One region of the Methylobacterium sp. Leaf111 genome, then DNA from elsewhere that is predicted to be linked to it. Evidence: predicted binding sites of a transcription regulator. Region 1 holds the regulator's gene; each other region holds the start of a gene.
What was found. Region 1 encodes PhoB, which activates phosphate uptake and scavenging genes when phosphate is short. Its sites were predicted from a motif close to TGTCATNNANCTGTCAT; they were not measured.
Positions count from the first base shown of each region.

Region 1 (10,075 bases):
CGCGGTGCTGCGTCAGAGCGGGCGACGAACGGGCGAGGCCATGGCGCGTTGCCTCCCCACAGGTCCGCCCCCGGACACGGAGCCCCCCATGACCTTACGATCCGAAACACCCCCGTCCCCGGGCAACCTCGCGGTCGCGACGCCGCCCGAATCCGACCGGCCCACCACCGCCATGCTGAAGGCGGACATCGACAGCGGCCGGACCGGGGACAAGATCGCCCAGTACGACCCCGGCCTGTCGCAGCTCGGCACCGACGACGAGGCGGCCGGCAACGCCCCCTCGCATGCCCGCGTGGCGCTCGCCCGGAAGACCGAGGCCGCGCCGCCGAAGGCGCGGGAGGCTGCGAGGCAAGAGACCGGCGGCGGCTGGGTCATGCCGCTGTTCATCGGCCTCGCCGCCCTGGTGCCGGTGGTGGTCGGCGTGTCGCTCTTCGTCTTCCGCTGAAGGCGGAAACCGCCCTCAGGCCGTCCGGCCCCGCCGGCGGGCGACCTCGGCGAGGGCCGCGAGGTCCTTCTCGGCGTCGCCGTGGCCCATCGCCTCGATGAGGTTGTCGCGCAGCACGCTGGCGAAGGGCATCGGCACCCCGGCGGCCCCGGCCGCGGAGAGCGCCAGTCCGACATCCTTGGCGCCGAGCTTGAGGTTGAACCCCGGCGGCTCGTAGCGCCGGGCCGCGATGAGCGCGCCGTAGTTCTTGTAGACGGGGGAAGCGAACAGGGTGTTCGTCAGGAGGTCGAGGAGGTCGGCCCCCGTCACCCCGTGGCCCTCGGCCAGGGCGGCCGCCTCGCCCATGGCCTCGATCGCCGCGATCAGCATGAAGTTGCCCGCAAGCTTCACCGCGTTGGCCCGGTGCGGCTCGGGCCCGAAGCCCCAGGTCCGGGCGCCCAGGGCGTCGAGGAGCGGCCCGGCCCGGTCGATGGCCGCCGGTTCGCCCGCCGCCACGATGTTGAGGGCGCCGGCCTCGGCGACGTCCGGGCGTCCGAAGACCGGAGCGGCGATGTAGGGCACGCCGGCACGGGCGTGGATGGCGGCGAGCTCCTGCGCCAGGGCCACCGAGATCGTGCTCATCGAGAGATGCAGGCCCGGGCGCGCGGCGCCGTCGAGGAGGCCCCCCTCCACGATCACCGCCCGCAGGGCCGCGTCATCGGCCAGCATGGTGATGGCCGCATCCCCGGCGAAGGCCTCGGCGGCGCTCGCCACCGGGACCACCCCGTCGAGCCCGTCGGCCGCGCCGGCCGAGCGGTTCCAGACCCGGACCCTGTGCCCGGCCCGGACCAGGCTCGCCGCCATGCCGCGGCCCATCCGTCCGAGGCCGATCACGCCGACATCCATGCGCACGCTCATGTCGTCTCTCCCGTCGTGGTGGCCCGGCGCTCAGTGGCCGTCGAGGAATTCGAGCGTCAGGCTGTTGAACTGGTCCGTCACCTCCATGTGGACGAGGTGCCCGATGCCGGGCAGCACCACGGCGCGGCCGTTCGGCATCCGGCCGGCCAGCGTCCGCGCGTGCTCGGCATTGCGCCCCATCCCGGCCCGGAGGGCTTCCGGCGCGAAGGGCTTGCCAGGGGCGTTGTGGTCGTTCTCGCCCATGATGAAGAGGGTCGGGACCGGGAGCAGCGGGATCTCGTGCACCACCGGCTGCCCCCAGATCGCCTGGTAGGCATTGACGAAGGACTGCAGCCAGCGCGGATACTCGCCCGAGCCCTTCACCCGCTCGCGCAGCGACACGAAGGGTTCGATGGCGGAGGCCGGCAGCGACAGGGCGTAGTTCGTCATCAGCTGGCGGCGGTAGGACTCCGCCGTGGCGTCGCCCTCCAGGCGCAGCAGGGTGGCGTCGGAGACCGGCGGCACCGTGAACCGGTAATCCTCCAGGCCGATCGGCGCTTCGAGGACGAGGCTGTTGACCCGGGTCGGGGCATTGCGCGCGAGGCGCACCGCCAGCATCCCCCCCATGGAATGGGCCACCACGTCGACCCGCGCCAGGCCGAGGGAGTCGAGCAGCGCCACGGTGTCGGCCGCCATGGCGTCGAAGGTGTAGGGCCCCACGGGCTTGGCCGACTTGCCGAAGCCGAGCTGGTCCGGGGCCAGCACCCGGTAGCCCGCGCGGGTCAGGGCCTGGATCACCGGCTGCCAGTAGCTCGACGGGAAGTTGCGCCCGTGCAGCAGCAGGACGGTCCGGCCGTTGGCCTGTCCCTCCGCGGGCACGTCCATGTAGGCGAGGCGCTGGCGCTCGCCGTCGCGCATCCGCTCGACATAGAAGACCGGGTACGGGTAGGCGAAGCCCTCCAGGGCGATGCCGAGGGGCGCCGTGTCGTTGGCGCTCGGCTGGGCGGCGGCGGTCGCCACGGACAGCAGGGCCGCCAGCAGCAGGGCGGAGAGTTTGAGGAGCGCGTCCATGTGGGGTCCCGGCAACGGCGCGCAATCCTACGCACCGGGCTGACATAGCGCAGGTTCCACACCAGCGTCGCCCGATCCCGGTGACAAACGACACGCCGCGTTTCCCCGGCCCTTGCGGTTTCCGGCCCGGCGTCCCAGGGCTCGGCCATGACCACCGACGTTCCCGGCCCGGATCCGCGCAGCCGACCTTCCTCCCCGGACCGGACGACGTCCCGGGATCAGGATCCCTCCCAGGGTCAAGATCTCCCGCACCAGGATCTCCCGCCCCGGACACCGCCCGAGCCCGGACTGGACGGCATTCCGGTGCGCGAACGCATGCTGGCGCTCCTCGCGATCGGCCTCGCCATGACCATGGCGGTCCTCGACGGCGCCATCGTCAACGTCGCCCTGCCGGTGATGGCCAAGGACCTCGGGGTCGAGCCCTCCGCGGCGATCTTCGTGACCAACAGCTTCCAGATCGCGGTGACGGCCGCCCTGCTGCCCCTGGCCGCCCTGGGCGACATCCTGGGCTATCGCCGGATCTACCTCGCCGGTCTCGCCGTGTTCACGGCGGCGTCCGTCGCCTGCGCCTTCGCCCCCAGCTTCGAAGCCCTGGTGGCCGCGCGGATCGCGCAGGGGCTCGGGGCCGCCGGCATCATGAGCGTGAACACCGCCCTGGTGCGCTTCATCTACCCGCAGCGGATGATCGGGCGCGGCGTCGGCAACATCGCCCTGGTGGTGGCCATGGCCTCCGCCGCCGGTCCGACGGTGGCGGCCGCCATCCTGTCGGTGGCGAGCTGGCCCTGGCTGTTCCTGGTCAACCTGCCGGTGGGGCTGATCGCCCTGACGGTGGGGGCCCGCACCCTCCCGGTGACGCCCCGGAGCGGCGGGCGCTTCGACGTCCGCAGCGCCCTCCTCAACGCCGTGACCTTCGGGCTCCTCATCATCGGGGTCGACGGCCTCGGCGACCCGGTGACCCGGGGCGTGGCGCTGGCCGAGATCGGGGCGGCCCTGGCGATCGGCGCGGTGTTCGTCCGGACCCAGACCCGGCTGGCGCGCCCGCTCCTGCCCGTCGACCTCCTGCGGATTCCCGCCTTCGCCCTGTCGATGGCGAGCTCGGTCGCCTCCTTCGCGGCCCAGATGATGGCCTACGTCGCCCTGCCCTTCTACTTCCAGGACGTCCTGCACCTCTCCGAGACCCAGACCGGCTTCCTGATGACGCCGTGGCCCCTGGCCATCGCCCTGATGGCCCCGATCTCGGGGCGCCTCGCCGACCGCTACGCCCCGGGGCTGCTCGGCGGCCTCGGCCTCGCCCTGATGGCCACCGGCCTGACGGCGACGGCCCTCCTCCCCGCGGGCGCGTCGCATCCCGACATCGCCTGGCGCCTGACCCTGTGCGGCCTCGGCTTCGGGTTGTTCCAGTCGCCCAACAACAAGGTCATCATCACCAGCGCCCCGCGGGACCGCAGCGGCGGGGCGAGCGGGATGCAGTCCACCGCCCGCCTCACCGGACAATCCTTCGGCGCGGCCCTGGTGGCGGTGATCTTCGGCCTGCACCAGGGCGGCCCGCCGGCCGGGCCGGTGACCGCGACCCTGTGGTGCGCCGTCGCGCTGGCGAGCCTCGGGGCGGTGACCAGCGTCCTGCGGCGCCAGCCCCGCGCCTGACGCATCCGCCGCGATCGCACCAGGGCCCGACCTGCGCGTTGACCCGGATCAGTGCCTCTCCGAAGGACGATCCCATGAACCTCGACCTTTCCGGCAAGCGCGCCCTCGTCAGCGGCTCCACCAGCGGCATCGGCTACGCCATCGCCAAGGCCCTGGGCGAACTCGGCGCCAACGTGGCGATCAACGGGCGGACGCAGGACCGCGTCCGCGACGCCGTCGACCGCCTGAAGCGCGAGACCGGCCGTGCCGGCTTCATCGGGGCGCCCGGGGACGTCGCCAGTCCGGACGGGGCGGCCCGCGTGGTCGCCGGCCTGCCGGACGTCGACATCCTGGTGAACAACACCGGCATCTTCGAGCCGAAGCCGTTCTTCGAGATCCCGGACGAGGACTGGCAGCGGTTCTTCGAGACCAACGTGATGAGCGGCGTGCGCCTCGCGCGGGCCTACACCCCCGGCATGGTCGCGCGCGGCTGGGGCCGGGTGGTCTTCATCTCCAGCGAATCCGGCGTGAACATCCCGGTGGAGATGGTCCACTACGGGATGACGAAGACCGCCCAGCTCGCCGTGGCCCGGGGGCTCGCCGAGACCGTGTCGGGCAGCGGCGTCACCGTGAACAGCGTGCTGCCGGGGCCGACCCTGTCCGAGGGGGTCGCCGATTTCATGAAGAGCATGGCGCAGGGGCAGGACGGCGGAGCCGGGGGCGAGGTCGACCTCGACGCCGCCGGCCGCGCCTTCGTGGCCGAGCACCGCCCGACCTCGCTGATCGGCCGCCTCGCCACCGTCGAGGAGGTCGCCAGCATGGTCGCCTACATCTGCAGCCCGGCCGCCAGCGCCACCAGCGGGGCGGCGCTGCGCGTCGATGGCGGCGTGGTGCGCAGCATCGTGTGAGGACGTGCCGCCCCGACGCGTGGCGGCCGGTCCGGTAAGGATTTCGCAACCTCTGCCGCCGACCCTGGCCCGAACGCACGGGAGGGCGGTCGATGGGGGATTATGCGCTGGAAGGTCCGCGCTGGGGAACGGGCGCGGCAGGCACGGGCGGCGGCACCGTCACCTGGGCCGTCGACGGCACGATCCCCACCGGCTTCGTGAGCCTCCTCCAGGCCGCCTTCGCTACCTGGGCCGCCGCCGCCGACATCGCCTTCCAGCAGGTGGCCGCAACGGCCAACGCCCAGATCGACTTCACCCTCGGGGGGATCGACGGGCTCGGCAAGACCCTGGGCTACGCCACCTATTCCTACAGCGGCCAGCGCATGCAGTCCGCGGAGGTGACCTTCGACAGCGGCGAGGGCTGGCACGCCTCCGGCGCCCGCATCGTCGGCACCCAGAACGTGGATCTCTCCCTGGTGGCGCTGCACGAGATCGGCCACGCGCTCGGCCTCGACCATTACGACGCCAAGCCCGAGGTGATGAACGCCATCCTCGACAGGGGCATCACGACCCTGGCGGCCGGCGACATCGCCGGGATCCAGGCCCTGTACGGTGCGCCGCCCGCCCCGGTGGTGGCCGCGGCGGCACAGACGAGCCCGGTCGCCGGCACCGCCGTCACGGCGGTCTATCGGTTCTACGACACCCGTACGGGGGATCACTTCTACACCACGAGCACGGCCGAGAAGGCGCAGATCGAAAAGACGCTGCCGTGGTTCACCTACGAGGGCACCCCGTGGGCGGCCCCGGCCCAGGGCGCCGACACGGTGGACGTGTTCCGGTTCTTCGACACGGCCTCGAACGCCCACTTCTTCACGACGAGCGTCGCCGAGCGAGATCAGGTCGTCAAGACGGCGCCGACCTACACGTACGAGGGCGTGGCCTTCGAGGCCTACGCGGATGCGGGCGCCCCCGGCGGCCTGACCCTGGAGCGCTTCTACAACACCCAGACCGGCCAGCATCACTTCGCCGGCAGTGCCGAGGAAGCCAACGGCATCAACCACGGCGCCGCCGGTCCGGGCTGGGTCGACGAGGGCAAGGCCTTCACCGTCCACCTGCCCACCGACGCGATGATTTTCGCCTAGGCGGCGGGCCCGGCTGTCCGCCTGACGGCTGGGCCGGCGCGCCTCGGGATCGGCTACTCGGCCTCGGCCTCGAACATCTCGTCGAAGGAGTAGCCCGAGCCGCGGACCGTGCGGATCGGGTCGCTCTGGCGCGGGCGGTTCAGGGCCTTGCGCAGGCGCCCGACATGGACGTCGACCGTGCGCTCGTCGATGTAGATGTCGTGGCCCCAGACGCCGTCGAGGAGCTGCTCGCGCGAGAACACCCGGCCGGGGCTCTGCATCAGGAATTCGAGGAGCTTGAACTCGGTCGGCCCGAGATGGATCTCGCGGCCTTCCCGGCGGATGCGGTGGCTGACCCGGTCGAGCTCGATGTCGCCGGCCACCAGCAGGTTGGCGACGTGGGCCGGCTTGGCCCGGCGCAGCAGGGCGCGGACCCGGGCGAGGAGCTCCGGCACCGAGAACGGCTTCACGATGTAGTCGTCGGCGCCCGTTCCGAGGCCCCGGATGCGGTCGCCCTCCTCGCCCCGCGCCGTGAGCATGATGACAGGCAGCCGCTCGGTCTCGCGCCGGGCGCGGATGCGGCGGCAGAGCTCGATCCCCGACAGGGCCGGCAGCATCCAGTCGAGCAGGACGAGGTCGGGCACCTGCTCCTGCAGGCGCAGGTCCGCCTCGTCGCCGCGGGCGGCCGAGTCGACGATGAACCCCTCGGCCTCGAGGTTGTAGCGGAGGAGGAGGGTCAGGGCCTCCTCGTCCTCGACGATCAGGATACGCGTACTCATCGTGCGCTTTCGATCAGAGCGGCACGGGGGTCAGGCCGCGCCGGGCATGTCCACGGTGGCGTAGTTGGACGCGTCGTTCTTCGGGCGCTCGCGCTCGGCCAGGAGATTCTCGCCGGTGACGAGGTAGTGGATCGTCTCGGCGATGTTGGTGGTGTGGTCGCCGATGCGCTCGATGTTCTTGGCCACGAACAGGAGATGCGTGCAGAACGAGATGTTGCGCGGGTCCTCCATCATGTAGGTCAGGAGCTCGCGGAACAGGGAATTGTAGAGGGCGTCGATGGCGTCGTCGCGCTCCCAGACGTCGAGGGCCGCCTTGGTGTCGCGGCTGGCATAGGCGTCGAGGACGTCCTTGAGCTGCTCCTGCACCAGGTCGCTCATGTGCTGGACGCCGATGACGATCTTCTGCGGCTGGATCTGGTCGGCGATCGCCACGACGCGCTTGGCGACGTTCTTGGCGAGGTCGCCGATGCGTTCGAGATCGTTCGACACGCGGATCGCCGTCACGGTCTCGCGCAGGTCGATGGCCAGGGGCTGGCGCCGGGCGATGAGCAGGATCGCCCGCTCCTCGATCTCGCGCTGGAGGGTGTCGAGGCGGGCGTCGGCGGCGATCACCGCCTGGGCCAGGGGCGCGTCCCGGCGCACCAGGGCCTCGCCGGCCTCGGTCATCATCTTCTCGGCGATGCCGCCCATCTCGGAGATCGAGCGGCGCAGGTCCTCGAGGTCCGTATCGTAGGATTTGACGATGTGGTCGGGCATGGGGTTCGCTCCTCGATCGGGCCCGCCTGTCCGGGGCCCGCCCTGGCGGTGATGGGGGACGCGGGCCGAGACCGGCCGGCGGAGGATCAGCCGAAGCGGCCGGTGATGTAGTCCTGCGTCTGGCGCTTTTCCGGATTCATGAAGATGCGCGTGGTGGGCCCGAACTCCACCAGTTCGCCGAGATACATGAAGGCGGTGAACTGCGAGATGCGCGCCGCCTGCTGCATGTTGTGCGTGACGATGACGATGGTGAATTCCGAACGCAGCTGCTCGATCAGCTCCTCGATGCGGCCCGTCGAGATCGGGTCGAGGGCCGAGGTCGGCTCGTCGAACAGGATCACCTCGGGGCGCTGGGCCACCGTGCGGGCGATGCAGAGGCGCTGCTGCTGGCCGCCCGAGAGGCCCATGCCGGATTGCTTGAGCTTGTCCTTCACCTCGTCCCAGAGGGCGGCCTTGCGCAGGGATTCCTCGACGCGCATGTCGAGGTCGGCCTTGGGCAGCTTCTCGTAGAGGCGCAGGCCGAAGGCGACGTTGTCGTAGATCGACATCGGGAACGGGGTCGGCTTCTGGAACACCATGCCGATGCGCGAGCGCAGCTCGTTCAAGTCGACCCCGGAATCCAGGACGTTCTGGCCGTCGAGGAGGATCTCCCCTTCCGCGCGCTGGTCCGGATACAGGCTGTAGATCCGGTTGAAGGTGCGCAGCAGGGTGGACTTCCCGCAGCCCGACGGGCCGATCAGCGCCGTGACCTGGCGGTCGTGGAAGTTGAGGTTGACCGACTTCAGGCCGTGGAAGCTGCCGTAGTAGAAGTTCAGGTCCTTGACGGCGATGCGGACCGGTGAGGACTCGTCGGCCTTGTGGCGTCCGGTGAGCTGCGCGGACGTGATCCCGGGGGCGGCGTTCATCGGTTCAAGATCCTATCGGGCGAAGCGGCGGGGACAGGCGGCGCGCGGGTGATCAGCGCGACCGCTCGGTCTTGATGACGAAGCGGGCCACGATCGACAGGGCGAGGATCGTGACGGTGATGAGGAGGGCGCCGGCCCAGGCGAGCTGCTGCCAGTTCGGATAGGGCGAGAGGGCGAACTGGTAGATCATCACGGGCAGGTTCGGCACGCCGCCCATCAGGTTGGGGGCGAACCAGCTGTTGTTGTTGAGCGCGGTGAAGAGCAGCGGCGCGGTCTCGCCGGCGATGCGGGCCAGGGCCAGGATGATGCCGGTGACGATGCCGGCGCTGGCGCCGCGCCAGGTGATGCTCCGGATGACGATGGAGGGCGGGGCGCCCAGCGCGGCGCCGGCCTCGCGCAGGGTCGAGGGCACGAGGCGCAGCATGTCCTCGGTGGTGCGCACGATCACCGGGGTGGCGATGATGGCCAGCGCCACCGCGCCGGCCCAGCCGGAATAGGAGCCCATGGGGCGCACCATCAGCGTGTAGACGAACAGGCCGATGAGGATCGAGGGCGCCGAGAGCAGGATGTCGTTGAGGAAGCGGATGACGTCGGCGATCTTCGAGTTGCGGCCGTACTCGGCCAGGAACGTCCCCGCCATCACGCCGACGGGCGTCGCCACCAGGATGGCCAGGAGGGTCATCACCAGACTGCCGAGGATCGCGTTGGCGATGCCGCCGCCCTCGGAACCGGGCCCCGGCGTCGGGGCGGTGAAGAGGGTCGGCGAGACGCCCTTGATGCCCTCGACCACCAGCATGAACAGGATCGAGCCGAGCACGACGATGCCCACCAGCGTGGCGATCGTGCTCGCCAGGATCAGGATCCGGTCGGCGACCCGGCGGCCGGGCCGGACCCGGCTGATCCGGGCCGGGGCGGCGGTGGTGAGGGGGTTCGCGGCGTCCATGATGCGGCTCCTGACGACTCGGTGAGGCTGGCCTCAGGCGACCTTCGCGCGGCGGGTGAGGAGGCGCGCGACGATCAGGACGAAGAAGGTGATGACGAAGAGGATGCAGCCGAGGGCCATCAGGGCGTTCAGCTGCATCCCGTCGGCCTCGTTGAACTCGTTGGCGATGCGCGAGGCGATGGTGGAGCCCGGGTCGAAGACCGAGCCCGAGAGGCGGTTGGCGTTGCCGATGACGAAGGTCACCGCCATGGTCTCGCCGAGCGCCCGGCCGAGGCCCAGCATGATGGCCCCGATGATGGAGACCGAGGCCTGGGGCACCAGCACGTGGCGCACCACCTCCCAGGTGGTGCAGCCGATGCCGTAGGCGCTCTCCCGCAGCACCGTCGGGATCTGGTCGAGCATGTCGCGGGTGATCGAGGCCACGAAGGGCACGATCATGATGGCCAGGATGATGCCCGCGGTGAGGATGCCGACGCCCGAGGGGACGCGGGCATAGAACAGGGTGCCGACGATCGGCATGCCCTCGACGAGGTTCGACACCGGCACCTGCACGAAGCGGGCGAAGAGCGGGGCGAACACGAACAGGCCCCACATGCCGTAGATGATGCTCGGCACCGAGGCGAGGAGCTCGATGGTCATCGAGACGGGCTTGCGGGCCCAGCCGGGGCA
Region 1 is NZ_LMNE01000073.1:39,647-49,721, reverse strand. Features, by position in the region: gene ASF41_RS21700 (hypothetical protein) at 89-445, shown strand; gene ASF41_RS21695 (NAD(P)-dependent oxidoreductase) at 461-1,330, opposite strand; gene ASF41_RS21690 (alpha/beta fold hydrolase) at 1,373-2,392, opposite strand; gene ASF41_RS21685 (MFS transporter) at 2,708-4,036, shown strand; gene ASF41_RS21680 (SDR family NAD(P)-dependent oxidoreductase) at 4,111-4,923, shown strand; gene ASF41_RS21675 (matrixin family metalloprotease) at 5,016-6,044, shown strand; gene phoB (phosphate regulon transcriptional regulator PhoB) at 6,098-6,802, opposite strand; gene phoU (phosphate signaling complex protein PhoU) at 6,833-7,558, opposite strand; gene pstB (phosphate ABC transporter ATP-binding protein PstB) at 7,645-8,463, opposite strand; gene pstA (phosphate ABC transporter permease PstA) at 8,516-9,406, opposite strand; gene pstC (phosphate ABC transporter permease subunit PstC) at 9,440-10,075, opposite strand, start outside.

Region 2 (10,075 bases), on a different contig from region 1:
ACTTCACTTTATCGCCTATGTTAGGCGTTCATCCTCTTCTCAGGCGCGAGGCCGCCCTCACAATGCTCAGCGGTTCAGCGGTCCTGCGGGTCGGCATTCTCATCGTGGTGGCAGCCGTCCTGGCCGGGATCATCCAAATGCTGCGTCCGCAGGACAGCGGAACACCGGAGACGCCCATCACCCGGACGGCCCCGGAGACCGGGGCCGCCGGAACCCAGGCGGCGGTGCCGCCGGCCGCGACGCGGCCCGTCTCCCCGGTGGCGCCGGCGCCCCTGTCGCAGGCCGTGCCCACCCCGGCGCCACAAGCCGCCGTGCCGCCGACGCCCGCGCCCGCACCGAATGCGCCCCTGCCGGCGCCCGCGCCGACGGCGCCGTCGCCCCATTCGCCAGCGCCGAGCGACCCGGCGCCGGCCCTCCCGGACCTCGGGACCGCCTCCCGCCCGACGCCCCCGTCGGCCGGCGAGGAGGCCATCGACACCGCCGCCGAGACGGCCGGGCCGAGGGGCGTCGCGATCGTCGACCTCAACACCGGAACCGTCGCCGAGCTGAACGGCCTCCGGGGCGGCGGCATGATCGGGCGCGCCATCGTGCAGAAGCGGCCCTACGCCTCCGTCGGCGAGCTCCTGTCGAAGCGCGTCCTTAGCCGGGCGGTCTATGAGCGGATCAAGGATCAGGTCACGGTGCGCTGAGCCCCGTTTCGGGTAGCGCGCCACGCGCCGTCTGCCTAAGATACCCCTCCGGCACGCCGGAAAATCGCTTCGATCACCAGGGACGAGCCATGTTTGCGCAAGCCGGGGGCGTTACCTTTCGCGAGGATCTCGGCGTCGAGGAGACCACCGAGACCGACAACATCGTCCGGTGGGACGGCGAGAAGCTCTACGTGGAGCACGACATCTATCACAACGGCCAGCTGGTCCACCGCAAGTACCGAAAGAACGTCAGCGAGGCGGTGGCCCGGGCGCTGCAGACGCTGATCAACCGCGCGCAGCAATAGGCGGCCGGATCCCTGCGCGGGCGCCTCCGGCGCCGGCGCGCTACTTTCCGATCCAGTCGTGCCCCGCCACCACGGCCTCCACGGTGCGGGTCCAGGTGCCGGGCTGGTCCGTGGACCCGGTTCCGAGCGCGCACTGCACCATGACGCTGTCGCTCCAGCGCCCGTACTTGTAGCCCACCGCCGGCAAGAGCCCGACTCGGACGAAGCCGCAGGCTTCGTGGAGGCGCAGGGACGCCTCGTTCTGGGCGTCGATGTAACCGATCATCTGCCGGTAGCCGCCCGCCGCGCAGGCCTCGATCAGCGCCGGCAGCAAGCGCCGGCCGATCCCCGCGTTCAGGTGCGCGTGGTGGACGTAGATCGAGTGCTTGAGGGTGTAGCGATAGGCGGGACGCTTGCGGAACGGCACCGCGTAGGCGTAGCCCGCCACGATCCCGTCCCGGTCGGCCACGAGGTGCGGCAGGCGCTTCTTGCGCATGGCCTTCCGACGCTTCTTCAGGTCGTCGGGATGGAGCGGGTCCTCCTCGAAATCTCCGACATCGCCGACGCCGCGCCGGATGTGGTGGGCGTAGATGTCCACCATGTCCGGCACGTCGGCATCCGACGAGGGCCGGATGACGAGGTCGGGATCGCTCTCGGCCACGCCCGCCATCAGCGCCCCTCGCGCATGACGCGGGGCTCTCGCATGACATACGTGTGGAACCGGATCGTGCCGTCGGGATCGACGTCGCGGAACACGCCCTGGATCTCGGCCTCGAAGCCCGGGAACAGGTTCGCGGAGCGCTCGAACATCTTGAAATAGTCCAGCATGGGTTTGGCCCGCTCGTCCAATCGCTCGCCCGGCAGCACCGTGCCGATGCCCGGCGGGTAGACCAGAAGCAAGGTCGTCGCCACGCGGCCCTCGGCTTCGGCGATCGGCACGTAATCGACGTTGTTGCGGGTGAGCTGCTGGACCGCCTCCTTCGGCGTCATCACCATCTCGGGCAGGTGCCCCGGCTCGAACTGCTTGCGCTGGAGCGTGCTGGTGCCGTGCTCGCGATGGAAGGCGTGGAAGTCGGCGCACAGGTCGCGCAGGCGCACGCCCTTGTAGCGGTTGGGCCGGCGCCGGACGAATTCGGGCATCGCCTCCTCCAACGGCACGTTGTCGTCGTGCAGGCGCTTGAAGGCGACCAGCCCCGAGATCAGCGTGCCGGCCTTCGAGGATTCGACGCCCGGCGTCAGCAGGAAGAGCAGCGAGTTGAGGTCGTTCTTCTCCGGCACGATGCGGTTTTCCCGCAGGTACTGCGCCACGATCGGCGCCGGCACCCCGTGCGCGGCATATTCCCCGGTGTGCCGGTTGAAACCCGGGGTCAGCACGGTGAGCTTGTTGGGGTCGGTCATGGCGTAGTCGGGCGCCACGTGGGTGAAGCCGTGCCAGTCGGCGCCGGGTGTCAGTTCCCAGTACTTCACGTTGCCGGCGAGTTCGTCCGTCGACAGGCTTTCCCACGGCACCTTGCCGTCCGGTCCCTCGACCGTGTCCGGCACGAAGGGATCGAAGAACCAGCGCTTGAGCGGATCGCCCTCCTTCTCCTCGAACTCGCGGCGGATGGCGCGGACCTTCTTGCGCCACTCGATTCCGAGGCGGATCGTGTCGTCCCACAGGACGACGCCGGAGCGCCCCTTCATCATCTGCGCGCCGACGTCGAGGGAGGCGAACAGGGGGTAGAACGGCGAGGTCGAGGCGTGAACCAGGAAGGTCTCGTTGAAGCGCCGGTGCTCGATGCGCCGGGTCTGGCCGCGGATATGGCTGTCCTTGGTGTGGATCTGCGAGGCCTGGGAGAAGCTCGCCAATTGCTTGTGGGTCGATTGCGTGGCGATGATGCCCGGCGAGGTCTCGTCGAGGCCCTTCAAGCCCATCGCGAAGCGGCCGGCGAAGAGCGGGTGGAACTTCATGAAGCCCGCCCAGGCCTCGTCGAAGAGGATGTAGTCGCAGAGATGCCCGATCTTATCGAGGATCATCTGCGCGTTGTAGATCGTGCCGTCATAGGTGCACTGCTCGACCACCGCGACGCGGAACGGCCGCTCGCGCCGCCAGGCCTCCGTGTCGGTGATCAGCGGGTTGGTGCGGATCTTCTCGCGGATGCGCGTCTCGTCCAGGGCCTCGTGGTACATCGGGCCGATCAGGCCGTAGGCGTTGCGGTCGGTCTCCAGGAAGACCGGGATCGCACCGCCGAGGAACAGCGCGCCGTGATGCGCGGCCTTGTGGTTGTTGCGGTCGAACAGCACGAGGTCGCCCTCGGCGACCAGGGCCGAGAGCACGATCTTGTTGGAGGCCGAGGTGCCGTTCAGGACGAAGTAGGTCTTCTCCGCCCCGAAGATGACGGCCGCCTCCTTCTGCGCCTTCAGGGCCGGGCCCTCGTGGACGAGGAGATCGCCGAGATCGAGCACCGAGTTGTCGAGGTCGTCGCGGAACACTGCCTCGCCGAGATGCTCGACGAAAATCCGCCCGATCGGGGAGCGGTTGTAGAAGATGCCGCCGTTGTGGCCCGGGCAGGTCCAGAGCTGGTTGCCCTGCTCGGCGTAATCCACCAGCGCGCCGAAGAACGGCGTCTTCAGGGTCTCGGCATACTGCTTCACGCGGCTCACCAGGCCGCGGGCGATGTAGTCCGGGGTTTCTTCCGCCAGGAAGATGTAGCCGTCGATGAAGTCCAGCACCTCGACCGGGATATCCTCCAGGCGCTTGCGGCGGACCATGATGACGATGGGCATCTCCAGCCCGCGCTTGCGCATCAGGTTGATGAGGGCCGCCGCCTTGCCGTCGAGGCCACGCTTGCCCCAGTCCACCACCATGCAGCCGATGGCTGAATCGGTCTGGACCGCGATGGCCGCATCCTCGACGCGGCGGGCCCGCACCACCTCGAAGCCGAGCTTCTCCACGGAGCCGATGATCTGCTGGACGCGCACGCCCTCAAGATCGTCCGGGTCGAAGTTCGGCGCACACATCAGGACGGTGAAGCGGCGGAAGAAGTCCATGCGGAAAAGGCTCCCAGAGGCGTTTGGCGCACCGTTCGCGACGGGACGTGACGCTTCGATGACGATCGTGCGGCGGTCGCGGTGTTTTCAGGTACGCCCCGCCGCGACAGAGAGCCGGCTTACGATCCGCCGCGCCGTTTGACGAGCCCGCGCGGGCGGATCATGTGGTCGACCGCCAGCGCCGCGAGGCCGCAGATCAACAGGACGAGACGCGCGCCGTTCTCGACCTCGCCGAGGACCAGCCCCTCGATGGTCAGGCCGAACCTGCCGGTGCCCCGGGTCGGCGGCAGCACCCGCGCGGTGCGGATCGACGGTGTGACGAGCGGGCGCTTTGTCTCGGCGGCGTTTCACCCGGCGATCTCGTCCCGCGGCAGGCGCGAGCGCCCGGACAGGACCGGCCGGGCGCGGCGGAGGGAATGGAGGCGCGGAACCAGGCGGGCGGCCCTGTCTCCGGCAATCCTTCCCCGCCGGCGCCGGGAGACAGCGCCATTTCACCCGCGACAAACGCCCCGGCATCGGGCTTGCTCCGCGCAAGGCAGAACAGCGGGGCGGCATGGTCGAGAAGCTTTTTCACGCAGGGATGAGCCTCGCCCTGCTGCTGGCCGTGGCCGTGCTGTTCTCCACCAACCGGCGGGCGATCTCGCCCCGCGTGGTCCTCTCGGCCCTGGCGCTGCAGGTGGCGCTGGGGGCCCTGGTGCTGTTCATCCCGGCGGGCCGGACAGGCCTCGCGGCGGCGGCGGGATTCGTCCAGACCGTGCTGAACTACGGCGACCGGGGCACCGCGTTCCTGTTCGGCGGCCTCGTCGAGCCGCGGATGTTCGAGCTGTTCGGCGGCAGCGGCTTCATCCTGGCCCTGCGCATCCTGCCGCAGATCCTCTACGTCTCGGCGCTGATCGCGGTGCTCTACCATTTCGGGGTGATGCAGGCGGCCGCGCGCGGCATCGGCGCCGTGCTGCGGCGGCTGATCGGCACCTCGCCGATCGAGACCTTCTCGGCGGTGATCACCATCGCCATCGGCCAGAGCGAGATCGCCATCGCGCTGCGCCCGTTCCTGGGGGCGCTGACCTCGGCCGAGCTGTTCGCGGTGATGTCGAGCGGGGCCGCCTCCACGGCGGGCACGATTCTGGCCGGCTACGCGGCCCTGGGCGTGCCGATGGAGTACCTCCTGGCGGCCAGCGCCATGGCGGTGCCGGGCGGGCTTCTCTACGCCAAGATCCTGGTGCCGACGACGGAGCCGAGCCGGGTCACCTCCACGCGGGTCACCTTCGCGGAGACGCGGGCGGTCAACGTGATCGAGGCGGCGGCCGACGGCACCCAGAAGGGGCTCGCCGTGGCGGTCTCGGTGGGGGCGATGCTGATCGCGTTCACGGGGCTGATCGCCCTGCTGAACGGGTTCATGGGCTGGACGGGGGGCTTGTTCGGCTATCCCGCCTTGAGCCTGGAGGGGGTGCTCGGCGCGGTGTTCGCGCCGCTGGCCTGGCTGATGGGCGTGCCCTGGGACCAGGCCGGCCTCGTCGGCGGGGCGCTGGGTCAGAAGATCGCCTTCAACGAGTTCCTGGCCTACGCGCAGCTCTCGCCGGTCCTGAAGGCGGGCAGCCTCGATCCGCGCACGGCCGCGATCCTGTGCTTCGCGCTCTGCGGCTTCGCCAACCTGACCTCGGTGGCGATCCAGCTCGCGAGCCTCGCCAGCCTCGCGCCCGAGCGCAGGGCGGAGATCGCCCGCTTCGGCCTGCGCGCGATCCTGGCCGGCACCCTGTCCAACCTGACGAGCGCGACGCTCGCCGGGTTGTTCATCGGGGCCTGACGGCAGTGCCGGCCGGGATGCTTGCGCGGAGGGTCATGCGGCGGCGAGTTTCGCCGCCTTGACCTTTGCGGGGCCGGCCTTGGCGACGGCCGTGAGCGGCAGCTCGATATCGATGTCGAGGGTCGACATGTCCTGGCCGCGGTCGAGGCGGATCTGGACCTTGTCGCTGTTGACCTCAACGTGCTTGGCGATGACCGCGAGGATCTCCTCGCGCAGCACCATCACGAGATCGGAGCCGCCGACCCCCGCCCGTTCATGGGCGAGGATGAGTTGCAGGCGGTCGCGGGCGACCGGCGCCGAACCGCGCCGGTTGAACATGTTGAGGAGGCTCATGCTGCCCTCCGGGTGAAGAGTTTGTCGAGGAAGGACTTCTTGTCGGTGGGGACCGACATCGGGACCGCATCGCCGTTGAGGCGGCGCACGGCGTCGGTGTAGGCGCGGGCCGGGGCGCAGAGCGGATTGTTCAGGGTCACCGGGCAACCGACGTTGGAGGCGCGCAGGACTTCCATGCTCTCCGGAATGATGGCGAGCAGCGGGATCGAGAGGATCTCGAGCACGTCCTCGATCTTGAGCATGTCGCCGCGATCGGCCCGGGCAGGGTCGTAGCGGGTGAGGATCAGGTGCTTCTCCATGGTCTCGCCGCGCTCGGCCTTGAGGGTCTTGGAGTCGAGCAGGCCGATGATCCGGTCGGAGTCGCGCACCGAGGAGACCTCGGGGTTGGTGACCACCACCGCCACATCCGCGTGGCGCATGGCCAGCGTGGCGCCGCGCTCGATGCCGGCCGGGGAGTCGCAGATCACCCAGTCGAACTTCTCGCGCAGCTCGTCCATGACGCGGGCGACGCCCTCGTCGGTGAGCGCATCCTTGTCGCGGGTCTGCGAGGCGGGCAGCAGGTGGAGCTTGTCCAGGCGTTTGTCGCGGATGAGGGCCTGGTTGAGCTTGGCGTCGCCGTTGACCACGTTGATGAGGTCGTAGACGACGCGCCGCTCGGCGCCCATCACGAGGTCGAGGTTGCGCAGGCCGACATCGAAGTCGACCACCGCCACGCTCTTGCCGGCCTGCGCGAGCGCCGCGCCGAGGGCCGCCGTCGTCGTCGTCTTGCCGACGCCGCCCTTGCCTGATGTCACGACCAGAATTTTGGCCATATGAGCTGTCTCCTCAATCCAAGGATGCGAATTTGATGGCGCCGCCATCGAGCCAGATTTGCACGGCCTTGCCGCGCAAGTGGTTGCCCATCTCCTCGGCCGTACGGACGAGGCGGTCGATGCCGAGAAGCTCGGGCTCGAACTTGCGGCAGCAGATGCGGGCGCGGGGGTTGCGGGCGGCGCCGGCGATGGCCCGGCCGCGCAGCGCGCCGTAGACGTGGATGGAGCCGCCGGCGAGGATCTCCGCGCCGGAGGAGACCGACCCCATGACGGTGACGTCGCCGGTGGGGTGGACGATGGATTGCCCGGACCGGACCGAGCCCTCGATGGTGAGGGACGTCGTGGCCGGCTCGGGAGGTGCCGGCGGCACCTCGGGCTCCGGCTCCGGCTGGGCCGGGATCTCGATCGTGTTCGAGGGCCGTCCCTGGACGAGGAGCGGCGGGCGCCCCGGTCCGAGGAGAGACACGTCCGTACCCTCGATGCCGAGGATGCGGATCTGCCGGCTGCCGAGTTCGGCGAGCAGGCTGTCGAGGTCAGGCGCGGCGGGCGCCAGCGCCGCCACGTCGAGGATCAGGGCGCGCCCGTCGAACAGGGTCGGCGAGCGCTGGAGCGCCTCGTCCAGATCGGCGAACCAATCGGGAAGCGGTGTCTCCGGGGCCAGCACCAAGGACTTGAAGGCGCGGCCACGAAGCTGAACGGGTCTGCGGGGAGGGCTTGTGTCAGTCACGGGCTCTCGCGATTCCTTACCAGACCATTGATGCCCGGTATGGTTACCGCTTCGTTAACAACCCGTGTTCAAAGGATTAAAGGCGCGCATTTTCCTCTGATCCGATGATCCAGGGATGGAGCACGCGAACAAGCATCGGCCCCGGACGGCGCGCGCGACGGCCTGGGGCCTGTCGCACGCCCCCTCCGGGGCCGGGTCCGTATGTGAGGGTCATCGCCCGAGCGACGCCCGCCGTCACCGCGTGGTGGGCAGCAGCCAGTTCGGCAGCCACATGGCGATGCCGGGGACGAGGCAGAGGATCAGGATCGCCACCGCCATCAGGATGACGAAGGGCAGCGTGCCCCAGATGATGTCCTTCAGCGGGATGTCGGGGGCGATGTTCTTGATGACGAAGATGTTCAGGCCCACGGGCGGGTGGATCAGGCCCATCTCCATGGTGATGGTCATCACGACGCCGAACCAGACGAGGTCGAACCCGGCCGCCTTCAGGGGCGGCAGGATGATCGGCGCCGTCATCAGGATGATCGAGACCGGGGGCAGGAAGAAGCCGAGCAGGATCACGAGGCCGAGGATCGTCACCAGCAGCACCCAGGGGGAGAGCTGCATCGCCACGATCGCGGCCGCAGCCGACTGCGAGATGTGCAGGTAGCTCATCACGTAGGCGTAGAGGAGCGACATGCCGATGATCAGCATCAGCATGGTCGATTCCCGCAGGGTCGCGGTGAGGATCGGGCTGACGTCGCGCGGGCGCCAGACGCCGTAGATGACGGCGATCAGGCCCAGCGCCAGGAGGCCGCCGAGGCCCGCCGTCTCGGACGGAGTGGCGTAGCCGCCGTAGAGCGCCACCATCACGCCCGTGAGCAGGATCACGAAGGGCAGCACCCGCGGCAGCGTCGAGAAGCGCTGACGCATGCTGTAGGTGTCCTCCGCGAGGATCGCCGAAGCGGTGCCGTTCCGTTCGTAGGCGACCTTCGCGGCCGCGTATTCCGCGCGGAACCGGTAGACCGACCAGGCCGCGAACAGGCCGACCAGGAGCAGGCCCGGTCCGATGCCGGCGAGGAACAGGCGTCCCAGCGACTGCTCGGCCGCCACCGCGTAGAGGATCATGGTGATCGAGGGCGGCAGCAGGATGCCGAGGGTACCGCCCGCCGCGATGATGCCGGCGGCGAAGCCCGGCGAGTAGCCGCGCTTGCGCATCTCCGGGATGCCGGCCGAGCCGATGGCCGAGCAGGTGGCCGGGCTCGACCCCGCCATGGCGGCGAAGAGCGCACAGGCGAACACGTTGGCGATGCCGAGGCCGCCGGGGATGCGGTGCATCCAGGCGTGCATGGCCGAATAGAGGTCCTGGCCGGCCTTGGACCGCCCGATCGCCGCGCCCTTCAGAATGAAGAGCGGGATCGACAGCAGGGTGATCGAGGCCATCTCCTCGTAGACGTTCTGCGCCACCGTATCGAGGGAGGCGCCCGGCATGAAGACATACATGAAGGCCAGGGCGACGAAGCCCAGGGCGAAGGCGATGGGGATGCCGGCGAGCATCGCGCTCAGGGTGGCCCCCGCATAGAGGAAGCCGATGGCCGCGACGCTCATGGATGCCTCCCGGTGACCTTCGTGTCCGGCACGGTGTTGGCGAGGGGATCGCCGAGGGGCCGCGTGCCCGTCGGTGTGGCGCCGGACTGCCCCGCTGCATCGCGGTTGAGATCGGCCCCAAGGCCGATCTTGGGGTTCGCCCAGCCCGCCTTCTCGGCGCCGTAGAGGATCTCCTCGGCGATCTGCAGGGCGAACTGGAGGCCCAGCAGGGTCATGCCGATCGCCATCAGGATGTAGGGAATCCAGAGCGGCGGCCCCCAGCTCGACTGCGACACCTGCCCGTCGACCCAGGCCTCATGAAGCAGAGTCCAGCTTTTCCAGGCGAAGAACGTCACGAAGACGAAGCTGATCACGTCCGCCACCAGGAGGCGGGCGCGGTTGACCCGCGGCGAGAGCAGGCCGGTCAGCGCCTCGATGGCCACGTGGCCGCGCTTGGCCTGCACGGCGGCGGCCGAGAAGAAGGTGGCGCCAACGATGAGGAACACCGCCATCTCGTCCTGCCAGTCGGTGGGCTCATGCAGGACGTAGCGGATGACGACGCTGTAGCTGAGGACCAGGCAGGCGCAGACGAGCGCGATGCCGCCCAGCAGCATGATGACGTGATTGACGCCCTTCAGGGCCCGGTCGATGGTGCCGAGGAGCCCCGGAACCCGGGGCTCTGCCGTCGTGTGCGTCGCGGCGGCGGCCGAGGCCGCGTCGAAGGCGTGGCTCACGACACCTGCTCCGCCAGCTTGAGGAGCTCGGCGCAGCCGGCCGACTTGCCGGCGAAGTCCTTCCAGGCGGTATCCCGGGCGATGTCACGCCACTGG
Region 2 is NZ_LMNE01000067.1:102,422-112,496, reverse strand. Features, by position in the region: gene ASF41_RS21085 (helix-hairpin-helix domain-containing protein) at 63-689, shown strand; gene ASF41_RS21080 (hypothetical protein) at 779-994, shown strand; gene ASF41_RS21075 (GNAT family N-acetyltransferase) at 1,035-1,643, opposite strand; gene ASF41_RS21070 (Orn/Lys/Arg decarboxylase N-terminal domain-containing protein) at 1,643-4,003, opposite strand; gene ASF41_RS25305 (hypothetical protein) at 4,123-4,296, opposite strand; gene ASF41_RS21065 (NupC/NupG family nucleoside CNT transporter) at 4,557-5,807, shown strand; gene minE (cell division topological specificity factor MinE) at 5,841-6,140, opposite strand; gene minD (septum site-determining protein MinD) at 6,137-6,952, opposite strand; gene minC (septum site-determining protein MinC) at 6,966-7,679, opposite strand; gene ASF41_RS21045 (TRAP transporter large permease) at 7,914-9,266, opposite strand; gene ASF41_RS21040 (TRAP transporter small permease) at 9,263-9,979, opposite strand; gene dctP (TRAP transporter substrate-binding protein DctP) at 9,976-10,075, opposite strand, start outside.
Region 2: ASF41_RS21070 (Orn/Lys/Arg decarboxylase N-terminal domain-containing protein) is a predicted target of PhoB. The motif match lies at 4,051-4,067, and genes of this name have one in related genera.

Region 3 (10,075 bases), on a different contig from region 1:
TCGGATGCCGGGCCGCGATGCCCTCGCCGGCCGGCTCGGGCGCCGGGGCCGGTGCGGGTTCGGCCCGGCGACGGCCGCGGCGGCGTCCGCGCTCCTGGGCGCCGGCGCCCTCCTGGCTGCGGGCGACTTCGCGGGCCATTTCCCACAGGCGCCCCTGGGTCGGCGGCATCGTGGTGGCGAGTTGCTCCGGCATCGCCCCGGAGCGGACCGAGCCGCCGTCGAGGGGGTCGGTGGCACGGCGCGGCGCGCAGGCCCCGTCCGCAGCGCCGCGCCGGGATTTCTTGGCGATCAGGGGCGTCTCGGCCTGGTACACGGCCTGGAGCGGTCCGGTGCCGGGCGTCGTGCGGATCACCTGCACGCCGCTGGCGGATTCACAGGCCGGGGGCGCGAAGAACACCCCTTCGGCCTCGCTCCCCCGGCAGATCTCCAGGGTGCCGCCGCCGGTGACGTAGCAACTCGTATCGGTGGTCTGCGCGCCGGCAGGGCTTGCCGCGAACCCCAGGAGAAGCGGCAGAAACGCCGACGGGACGACCCGCGGGCGAGCCGGCTGACGGGGAACGCCGGAGGGCGCAGCGAGGGGGAAGGTCCGCGGATGTGTCACGGTGGAGAGGGTTAGCGTAGCCCCGCGGTTCGACAAGGCTTCGCCGGGGCGCCATCCACACCGTCGGTCCTCACATTTCCGCGCAGGGTCGCCGGGTCAGCCAGCGTCCCGGGCCTCCGTCCCGCACCACTCGGCGATGAACAGGGCCATCGCGGTGGTGATCCGCTGCACGGAGGCGAGGCTGACGCGCTCGTCGAAGCCGTGGATGTTCTGGCTGATCGGGCCGTAGCAGAGCGCCGGCACCCGGTCGTAGAGGGCGTAGACCCGGGTATCGAGATAGCTCGGCGACATGAAGCTCTGTAGGTCCGCGCCGGTTGCGGTCCGGTGTGCCCGGCCGAGCGCCGCCTCGGCCTCCGATCCCTCCGCCAGGGCGTAGCCCTCGGCGAAGAAGCCGTCGAAGCTGACGCGGGGCGGCGTGTTCGACAGGAAGGCGTCGTCCCGGGCGAAATCGCCGATCGCCTGCTCCACCGCGCGGGCGGCCTCCGCCGCCGAAACGCCCGGATAGAGGGCGATGCGGCAGTCGATCCGGCACCAGGCCGGCACCGAGGAGGCCCAGTCGCCGCCCGCGATCCGGCCGACATTGAGGTTGATGGCGTCGGGCTGGTCGGCGAAGTGGGGATGGGCCGCCTTCTCGGCGTTCCAGCGCGCCTCGAGGGCCCGCAGGGCGCCGATCACCCGATAGGTGGCGTCGATGGCGTTGGCGCCGGCGCCCATCTCGCGGACATGGACCGGACGGCCGCGGACCTCGACGGTGAACCACAGCACCCCGACATTGGCGCGCACGAGTTTCTCGTCTTCGGGCTCGGGGACCAGCACGGCATCGGCGCGGTAGCCGCGCAGATGGGTCATCAGGGCGCCGTTGCCGGTGGATTCCTCCTCGACCACGGATTGCAGGGTGACGGTGGCCGCGGGCTGAAGGCCGATCCGGGCCAGCGCGTCGAGAGCGAACAGGTTGGCGGCGTGGCCCGCCTTCATGTCGGCCGCCCCCCTGCCGTACATCCAGTCGCCGTCGATGACGGGCTCGAAGGGCGGATGGGTCCAGAGATCCGCGGGGCCGGGCGGTACCACGTCGACATGGGCCTGGAGGATCAGCGAGCGCCCGGTCTCGGCCCGCGGCCGATGGATGCCCACGACGAGGGGCGCCTGCGAATGCGCCTCCGACATCGCCGCCCCGCCCGGATGGGCGGCAAGGGCGGCCCCGTCCATGGTGAAGCGGTCGATGGCATAGCCGCGGGCGCGGAAGGCCCGGAAGACGAAATCCTGGATCGCGTGCTCCGCGCCCCGCGTCGACCCGAACCGCACCAGGGCCTGGGTGTGGGCGACCTGCTCGGGAAATCCTGCCGCGACGGCCTCGGCGATGCGGGCGGCAAGGGCGGGATCGAGGGGCATCGGCGCTCCGGCGCTGGCGAGGGGTGCGGCCAGGATAGCGGTGCCGGCCGGTTCAGGCGAGCAGCGCCGCCGCCAGCGCCACGGGCAGGGCAAGCAGCGCCGCCGGGCGGATCCAGGCCGGGCGGTAGGACACCAGCCCGACCACCAGGAGCGCCGCGCCGGTGAGCGAGCCGATCCACTGCACAGGGCCGAAATTCCAGTCCGAGGTGACCACGGCGGCCGCGAAGGAGGCCGCGATGGCGGCCCAGCCGGCGAGCCGCAGCGCCCCGGCGCGGGTCCGCGTCTGGCTGCGCCCGGCGATGGCCCGGTGGTGGCGGTCCATGGCGAGGCAGAGGGCCGCCAGCCCGGCGAAGCTGAGGGCGAGGTTGAGGGCGATGGAAAGCGGCGTCATGCTTCGGCGAAACCTTCGGGCACCCGGGCCGGACCGGGGCGTGCGGCCTGCCGGCGCGCCTCGTAGTCGGAAACCTTGCGCGCCCCGAGGGCCAGGGCGAGGCCCAGCCCCAGCATGGCGGCGTCGAAGGCCAGGAAATCCAGGCCGCGATCCGTGGTCAGCGCGCCGACCACCGGCACGGCGCCGAACAGGAAGCCGGCGGCGAGGCCCAGCTCGGTCCAGGCCCTGCGGTGCGGGCGAAGCAGGGACACGAAGGCAGCCAGCGCCCAGGCGCCGAAGAAGACGCTTCCCTCCCAGGTCGCCCGGTGGGCGAGGTCGACGGGCAGCAGCCGGTTGCCGAGGAGAAACGCCGCCATGCCGATGGGCAGGCCGAGGATCGTCCCGAGGTTGAGGCCGCGCACCAGGCGCAGGCCGAAGCCCGGCGCCTCGCCCGCCTTCGGCGCCCGGGCGACGGTCCAGAGGACGAGGCCCGTGGCGATGGTGGCCGAGCCGAGCAGGCCGCAGAGGAAGAACAGTGCCCGCAGGGCCGTGCTGGCGAAATGCGCCTCGTGCAGGCCCATGAAGCTGGTGAAGACCTGGGCGGCCGGCTTCAAGGGCTCGACCCGCTCGACGACGGTCCCGGAGGCGGCGTCGAAGGCGATCTGCGGATGCTGGTGGGCGAGGCCGTGGGGCTCCTCGAAGACGGCGACCACGGTGGCGTTGGCATCGCCCGGATTGTTGACGATGACCATCTCGAGGGGTTCCGACACCTCGCCCTGGGCCCGGGCCAGCAGCGGCGCCAGCGGCACGGCCTCGCCGGGTCGGCCGGCGGCCGGGCGCCAGGTCGTGGTCTGGGCCGCCTCGACGTAGAAGCGCAGGTCGTCGCCCTTGTAGGCCGCCGTCACGCCCCAGGGCATGTACATCACGCCGAGGGTCACGATCCCCGTATAGGTGATCATCAGGTGGAACGGCAGGGCTAGGACGCCGGTGACGTTGTGGGCGTCGAGCCAGCCGCGCTGGGCCGACTTGTCCCGCCGGAAGGTGAAGAAATCGGCGAAGATGCGCCGATGCGTGACGATGCCGGAGATCAGGGCGATGAGAAGAATCATCGCCGCGGCGCCGACGATCCAGCGGCCGAGGACCGGCATCATCTGGAGCTCGTAATGAAAGCGATAGAAGAAGTCGCCGCCCTGGGTGTCGCGTGCCTTGGTGGGCGCGCCGGTCTCGACGTCGAGCATGGCCTGCCCGAGGGGAGCCTCCAGGCTGTCCATCCAGTAGACGGCGATCATCGGCCGGTCCGGCTGCGGCACGGAGACGTACCAGGCCATGGCCTTCGGCGCATGGGCCTTCAGGTAGGCGACGCCGCGCTCGGCGGCCGGAACCGGATCGGAGGGACCGGCGTGCAGCTCCGGGCGCATCCAGAGCGAGAGGTCTGCGCGGTAATAGGTGGCGGTGCCGGTGACGAACACGGCGAACATCACCCACCCGGTGACGAGCCCGGCCCAGGTATGGAGCCAGGCCATCGACTGGCGAAATCCCTGTCTCATGCGGGCGGTCCCATCGCGACGCCGTCGAGGGCCAGCCAGAGGCCGAGGCCCACCAGCGCGATCGGAAGCCCGAGGCCCAGAGCGGCGCGCAGCAGGGTCCGGGCGGCGAAGACCCAGATCACGGCGCCGGCCAGGATGGCGAAGCTGATCAGGGTCGCGGTGGCCACCGCCTCGGAGCGCACCATCGGCAGGGTCAGCGACAGGAACGCCGTCGCGAGCCCGGCCAGGGCGTATCCGCCGAAGGCCGCCAGCCCCACGCGTGCCGCCACCGCGGAGCGGTAGCGCCAGCCACGTCGCAAGCGGGCCCTGTCGAGGGGACCGGAAATCTCCGTCACGGGCAAACCCTTCGAGACTTACACGAGCGAGACCGGTGCGGAGACAGGCCCCGCAACGGCAGGCAAGATCGGCAATCCCGGCCGGGACAAAGCGCCGGCCGAGTCCCCAACGCGTGAGGATCACCCCCGCTATAGCGATCCTGGTCTTGGGCTCGCAAACCCTATGTTATGGAATCATTCCAATTCGACTTTGGGATGCTGCGTCGCGCCTGCGGCAACGTCGCGGTTCGCACGCCAGTGTGACGGCGCGCAGGACGGTGGCGGCGCGCGGAATTCGTGTTGACGGGCCGCAGGTCGCGCCCTGTGCAACCGGACCGCGGGTTAGGATAAGGTGACGGCGAGCGTCCGCTTCCCGCCCACACCGCCCGAGAAACAAGACACCCGATCGTGACCGCAAGCTCCCCCCGTCCCCCGATCCGCTTCCGCGGCCGCTCGTTCATGGCCCTGGTGCTCGCCCCGGTGCTACCCGTCTCGGACTGGCTCGACGAGCTCGACGCGCTGGCCCGGCGCTCGCCGGCCTTCTTCGTGGGTCGCCCCGTCATCCTCGACGTGGCCGGGCTCGGGCTCGAGCGGGAGGCCCTCGTCGCCCTGGTGGCCGACCTCGCCGCCCGCGACGTGGCCGTGATGGGCATCGAGGGGGCCGATCCGGGCCAGCTCGGGGCCGGCCTGCCCCCGCCCCCGGCGGGCGGGCGCCCGGTCGATGCGGTCCCGACCCCGGAAGCGACGGCGGATGCCGCGCCGGTCGTGCCGTCCGCGCCGGCTCCGTTCCGCTCGCTGATCCTCGATACGCCCGTGCGCTCCGGACAGACGATCCTGCACCTAGAGGGCGACATCACCGTGATGGGCTCTGTGGCCTCCGGGGCCGAGGTGATCGCGGGCGGCTCGCTCCACGTCTACGGCGCCCTGCGCGGCCGGGCGATCGCAGGGGCGGCCGGTAACCCGGAGGCGCGCATCACCTGCCGCCGGTTCGAGCCGGAACTCATCGCCATCGACGGGCTCTACCGCACCGCCGACGACCTCGGCCCGGTCCAGCGCGGGTTGCCCGCCCAGGTCCGTCTCGAGGGCGATGCCATCAAGGTGGCCGGTCTGGACTAGGCCCTACCGGCCCGTCCAGGCCGGGGGACGCTTGGCGAGGAACGCCTCCATACCCTCGCGAAAATCCGCGCTTGTGTAGCAGAGGCGGATCAGGTCGTCGCCGGGACGCTCGTCGCCCGCATCGTCCGCGTCCTGAAGGCGGCGCAGGCCCTCCTTGGTCGCCCGCAGGGTGAGCGGCGCGTGACCGGCCACCAGGGTCGCGAGCTCCGTGGCGCGGGCCGCCAGGGCCTCGGCATCGGCCACGACCTCGCCGACGAGCCCGATGGCCAGGGCCTCCTCGGCCCCGACGAGGCGGGCGGTGAAGATCATGTCCTTGACCCGCGCCGGCCCGATCAGGGCGGAGAGCCGCCGCAGGTTGCCCAGCGAGAGGCAGTTGCCCAGGGTCCGGGCGATGGGAAAGCCCAGGCGGGCGTCGCGGGTGGCCAGCCGCAGGTCGCAGGCCGCCGCGATGGCAGCGCCTCCGCCCGTGCAGGCGCCGGCGATCGCCGCGATGGTGGGCACGGACAGGCGCTCCAGCGCGCCCATCACCCGGTCCATGAAGCGCTCGTAGTCGATCGCGTCCTGCGCGCTCGTGAAGCTCCGGAACTGGGCGATGTCGGTGCCGGCCGCGAAGGCCTTCTCGCCCGCACCCGTGATGACCAGGGCCTTGACGCTCCCGTCCGCCTCGAGGCGCGCACAGGCGTCGATCAGGCCCTGGTACATCCCGAAGGTGAGCGCGTTGCGCGCCTGCGGCCGGTTGAGGGTGAGACGCGCGATGCCGCCCTCGACCGTGAAGAGGAGTTCGTCGATCTGGGTCATGCGGGGTCCCTGGGCGCCGGGCGCGGATGCGTGCCCCTTCCTCTCGCCCATCGGGGCCGGGCGGAGCAAGCGGCCGGCCCCCTTCCCGCCTCAGAACACGGACGGCACGAACATCCCGGGCGGCACCGGGTGGCGGGTGTAGTCGTCGTTGCGCTCGCGGTCCGGCAGGTGCACGGGCGGATGCGCGACGTCGCCGTAGGGGATCTGCGTCAGGAGGTGGCTGATGCAGTTGAGGCGGGCGCGCTTCTTGTCGACCGCCTCGACCACCCACCAGGGCGCCTCGGGGATGTGCGTCCGGGCCAGCATGTCCTCCTTCGCCTTGGTGTAGTCCTCCCAGCGGCGGCGGGACTGCACGTCCATCGGCGAGAGCTTCCACTGCTTCAGCGGATCTTGGATGCGCATCTGGAAGCGGAAGGCCTGCTCCTCGTCGGTGATCGAGAACCAGTACTTGAGCACGATGATCCCGGAGCGGGTCAGCATACGCTCGAATTCGGGCACGGAGCGGAAGAATTCCTCCACCTCGTCGGGTGAGCAGAACCCCATCACGCGCTCGACGCCGGCGCGGTTGTACCAGGAGCGGTCGAACAGCACGTTCTCGCCGCCGGCCGGCAGGTGGGCGACGTAACGCTGAAAGTACCACTGGGTGCACTCGCGCTCGTTCGGGGCGGGCAGCGCCGTGACGCGGCAGACGCGCGGGTTGAGCCGTTGGGTGATGCGCTTGATCACGCCGCCCTTGCCGGCGGAGTCGCGGCCCTCGAAGATCACCACAACGCGCAGCTTGTGGGCCTGGACCCAGTCCTGCAGGCGCACCAGCTCGTGCTGCAGGCGGAACAGCTCGCGGAAATAGACCTTGCGGTCGAGGCCGGTCGGACGGGCGGGCTGCCCGAGTCCGTCGGCCAGGCGCTCGAGGCGCTCGTCCTCCATCTCGAGCTCGAGTTCCTCGTCGAAATCGTCGGCGACCTCCCGGCGGATCGCCTCGATCTGCGCTGCCCGCTGTCCGCCGTCCATGTGGAAGCCCCGTCCCCGCCGAAATGCCGGCTGCGCTTAGACCACGGCATCATGACAGGCTTGATACGACGTGAGGGGCCGGCGACGGTCCGAGGGAACGGGGACCGCACATCGCGGGTTGAACGACAAGCTGCGCCATTTCGCGGGCCGAGAGCCCGGCTCGCCCGGCGCCCCACACATCTGGAGGGTCCACCCATGAGCCTGATCGGACGCATCGTCACCAAGCTCCTCGGCAACGAGGATCGTCCCGTGGTCCGCGACGACCGCAACTACGATTCCGGCACGCCGCTCGGCCGCCTCGTGACCAAGATCCTGCGGAAGTAAGAGCGCTCTCCGGGCGGCCGAGGCCGCCCGGTTTCCAAAGCCCTGGTCGGCTGAGTCCGCCCGGCTCCGGACTGTGCTCGCGGCTCAGGCCGCCCGGCGCTTGGCCTTCTTCTCGCGTCCCTGGCCCGGCGCACGCTGGCCGGCCCGGGTCCGGTCGAGCACGAATTTCGCGTAATCGTCCATGTCGCCCGCAAAGGGCTTGACCGTGTTGTCGGCCGCCAGCCACAGGCGATCCGCCACCAGCTCCATCAGCGAGCGGTCGTGGGTGATGAGGATGACCGCCCCGCCGTAATCGTTCAGCGCGTCGAGGAGCGCCCTCCGGCTGTCGATGTCGAGATGGTTGGTCGGTTCGTCGAGGATGAGCAGGTGCGGCGCCTGCATCGCCACGAGGTTGAGCAGCAGGCGCGCCCGCTCGCCGCCCGAGAGCGCGTCCACCGTCGTCTCCTGCTTGTCGAAGGCGAGGCCGAAGCTTGCGAGCTTGGCGCGCCGGGCCGACTCGCTGTCGTCGGGGCGCTCGCGCCGGATGATCGCGAGCGGCGTGTCCTTCGGGTCGAGGGCCTCGATCTGGTGCTGGTGGAACCAGCCGACCTGCACGCGCCCTTCCCGCACCATGCGCCCGTCCCGCACCGCGAGGGCGCCCGCCGCCATCTTGGCGAAGGTCGACTTGCCTGCGCCGTTGACCCCCAGCAATCCGATGCGGTCGTCGACGTCGAGGGTCAGGTTGAGGTCGCGCAGCACCGGCGCGTCGTCGCCATACGCGATGGTGGCGTCGGTAAGGTGCATCAGGGGCGGAGCCAGCGGCCGCTTCGGCGAGGGCAGGTGGAACGGTGCCACGTGCTCCTCGATGGTGGTGGCAATCGGCTCCAGCTTGGCGAGGCGCTTGACGCGGGACTGCGCCTGGGCGGCCTTCGAGGCCTTCGCCTTGAAACGATCGATGAAGCTCTGCAGGTGCGCGCGCTCCGCCTCCTGCTTCTGCTTGGTCGAGGCCTGGAGACGGGCCTTCTCGGCCCGGCGCTTCTCGAAGTCGTCGTAGCCGCCGGTGTAGAGTTCGAGCTTGCCGCCGGCCACGTGCAGGATCGCGTCCACCGAGTTGTTCAGGAGCTCGCGGTCGTGGCTGATGATCAGGGCCGAGTGCGGGTAGCGCTTCAGGCGCGCCTCCAGCCAGAGGGCGCCCTCGAGATCGAGGTAGTTGGTAGGCTCGTCGAGGAGCAGCATGTCCGGCTCGGCGAAGAGCGCAGCGGCCAGGGCCACGCGCATGCGCCAGCCGCCGGAGAATTCCGCCATCGGCCGGGTGAGGTCCTCCACGGAGAAGCCGAGGCCGGCGAGGATCTCGCCGGCGCGCGCCGGGGCCCGGTCGGCGTCGATCTCGATGAGGCGGGCATAGATCTCGCCCAGGCGCTCGGGCGCGGCGGTCTCCAGCTCGGCGTTCAGGGCCTCGCGCTCCACGTCGGCGGCCAGGATCGTATCGATCAGGCTGACGGGGGTCGCGGGGTGTTCCTGATCGACGGAGGCGACGCGGGCGGTCTTCGGCAGCAGGATGGCGCCGCCGTCCGGCTGCAGTTCACCCAGGATGATCTTGAAGAGCGTCGACTTGCCGACGCCGTTGCGGCCGACGAGCCCGACCTTGGCGCCGGGCGGCACCGCGACGCTGGCGCGATCGAAGAAGCGCCGACCCCAGGCGCTGAAGGTGAGGTCGTCGATCTGAATCATGCGGGGGCTCGTCGGGGGCGGGGGCACCGGACGGACCCGGACGCGGGCCGGACCCTATCGCACCGCACCATCCGGCGCGAGGGGTGCGGCACGCAACCGGCCCCCTCGCCCCACGCGCCTCAGGTCGTGCCCGGGCGGGAAACGACCCGGGCGCCGGCCTATTGCGCGGCCACCACCGAGGCCTTCACCAGCGGCGCCACGGGCACGCTCTTGCGCCAGAACGTGCCGGTGCGGCCGGTCTCGTAGCCGGTCTCGTACAGGCTGCGCATGTAGCCGGTGTCGAAGCCGCGGGCCGTGGAGGTGTTGGGCGCGGATTCGTCGATGTAGGCGAGGTTGAAGCCGATGCCGTTGTTGCGGGTGAAGGCATAGGTCGAGGCCAGGGTGGCGCGGCTGCGGGCTCGGCTCGCCGTGGTGAACGCGCGCTCGACGATGGAGAGCGTGTTGTTCTGGGCGAGGTCGAATTCCGGTTCCAGGCGCCCGTTGATGATGACGTAGATGTCCGACTTGGCGCCCGCCTTGAACCGGCCGTCGCGCAGCAGGAACGATTGCGGGAGGGTGAAGACCGGCGTCACCACGGAGCCGTCGACATGCATCTCCTGGAAGGTGCGCTGCGCCGCCTGGACGTCGATGAGCTGCGGCGGGAACACCGCCGGGATGCTGGCCGATGCGGTGAGCACGTCGGTGAAGAGGTCGAGGGCGGCGGGGCCGCCGCTGGTGGCGATGGCACCCATGTTCCAGATCACGGCGCGCTGGGCATCGAGGTTCGTCGTCACCACGAGGAGGCGACGGCCCTTGGCATGCTGGGCGGCGACCGCCGCCAGGAGGTCCGGCGTCACGTAGCGCCGCACGAGGTCCCGCAGGCGCCCGTCCCCGAACAGGCCCGAGCCGAACAGCACGT
Region 3 is NZ_LMNE01000067.1:116,924-126,998, reverse strand. Features, by position in the region: gene ASF41_RS21155 (hypothetical protein) at 1-601, opposite strand, end outside; gene ASF41_RS21150 (ArgE/DapE family deacylase) at 698-1,990, opposite strand; gene ASF41_RS21145 (DUF3325 domain-containing protein) at 2,043-2,381, opposite strand; gene ASF41_RS21140 (PepSY domain-containing protein) at 2,378-3,907, opposite strand; gene ASF41_RS21135 (iron transporter) at 3,904-4,242, opposite strand; gene minC (septum site-determining protein MinC) at 4,681-5,337, shown strand; gene ASF41_RS21125 (enoyl-CoA hydratase/isomerase family protein) at 5,341-6,135, opposite strand; gene ppk2 (polyphosphate kinase 2) at 6,226-7,143, opposite strand; gene ASF41_RS21115 (hypothetical protein) at 7,339-7,467, shown strand; gene ASF41_RS21110 (ABC-F family ATP-binding cassette domain-containing protein) at 7,552-9,177, opposite strand; gene ASF41_RS21105 (patatin-like phospholipase family protein) at 9,336-10,075, opposite strand, start outside.
Region 3: ppk2 (polyphosphate kinase 2) is a predicted target of PhoB. The motif match lies at 7,184-7,200, and genes of this name have one in related genera.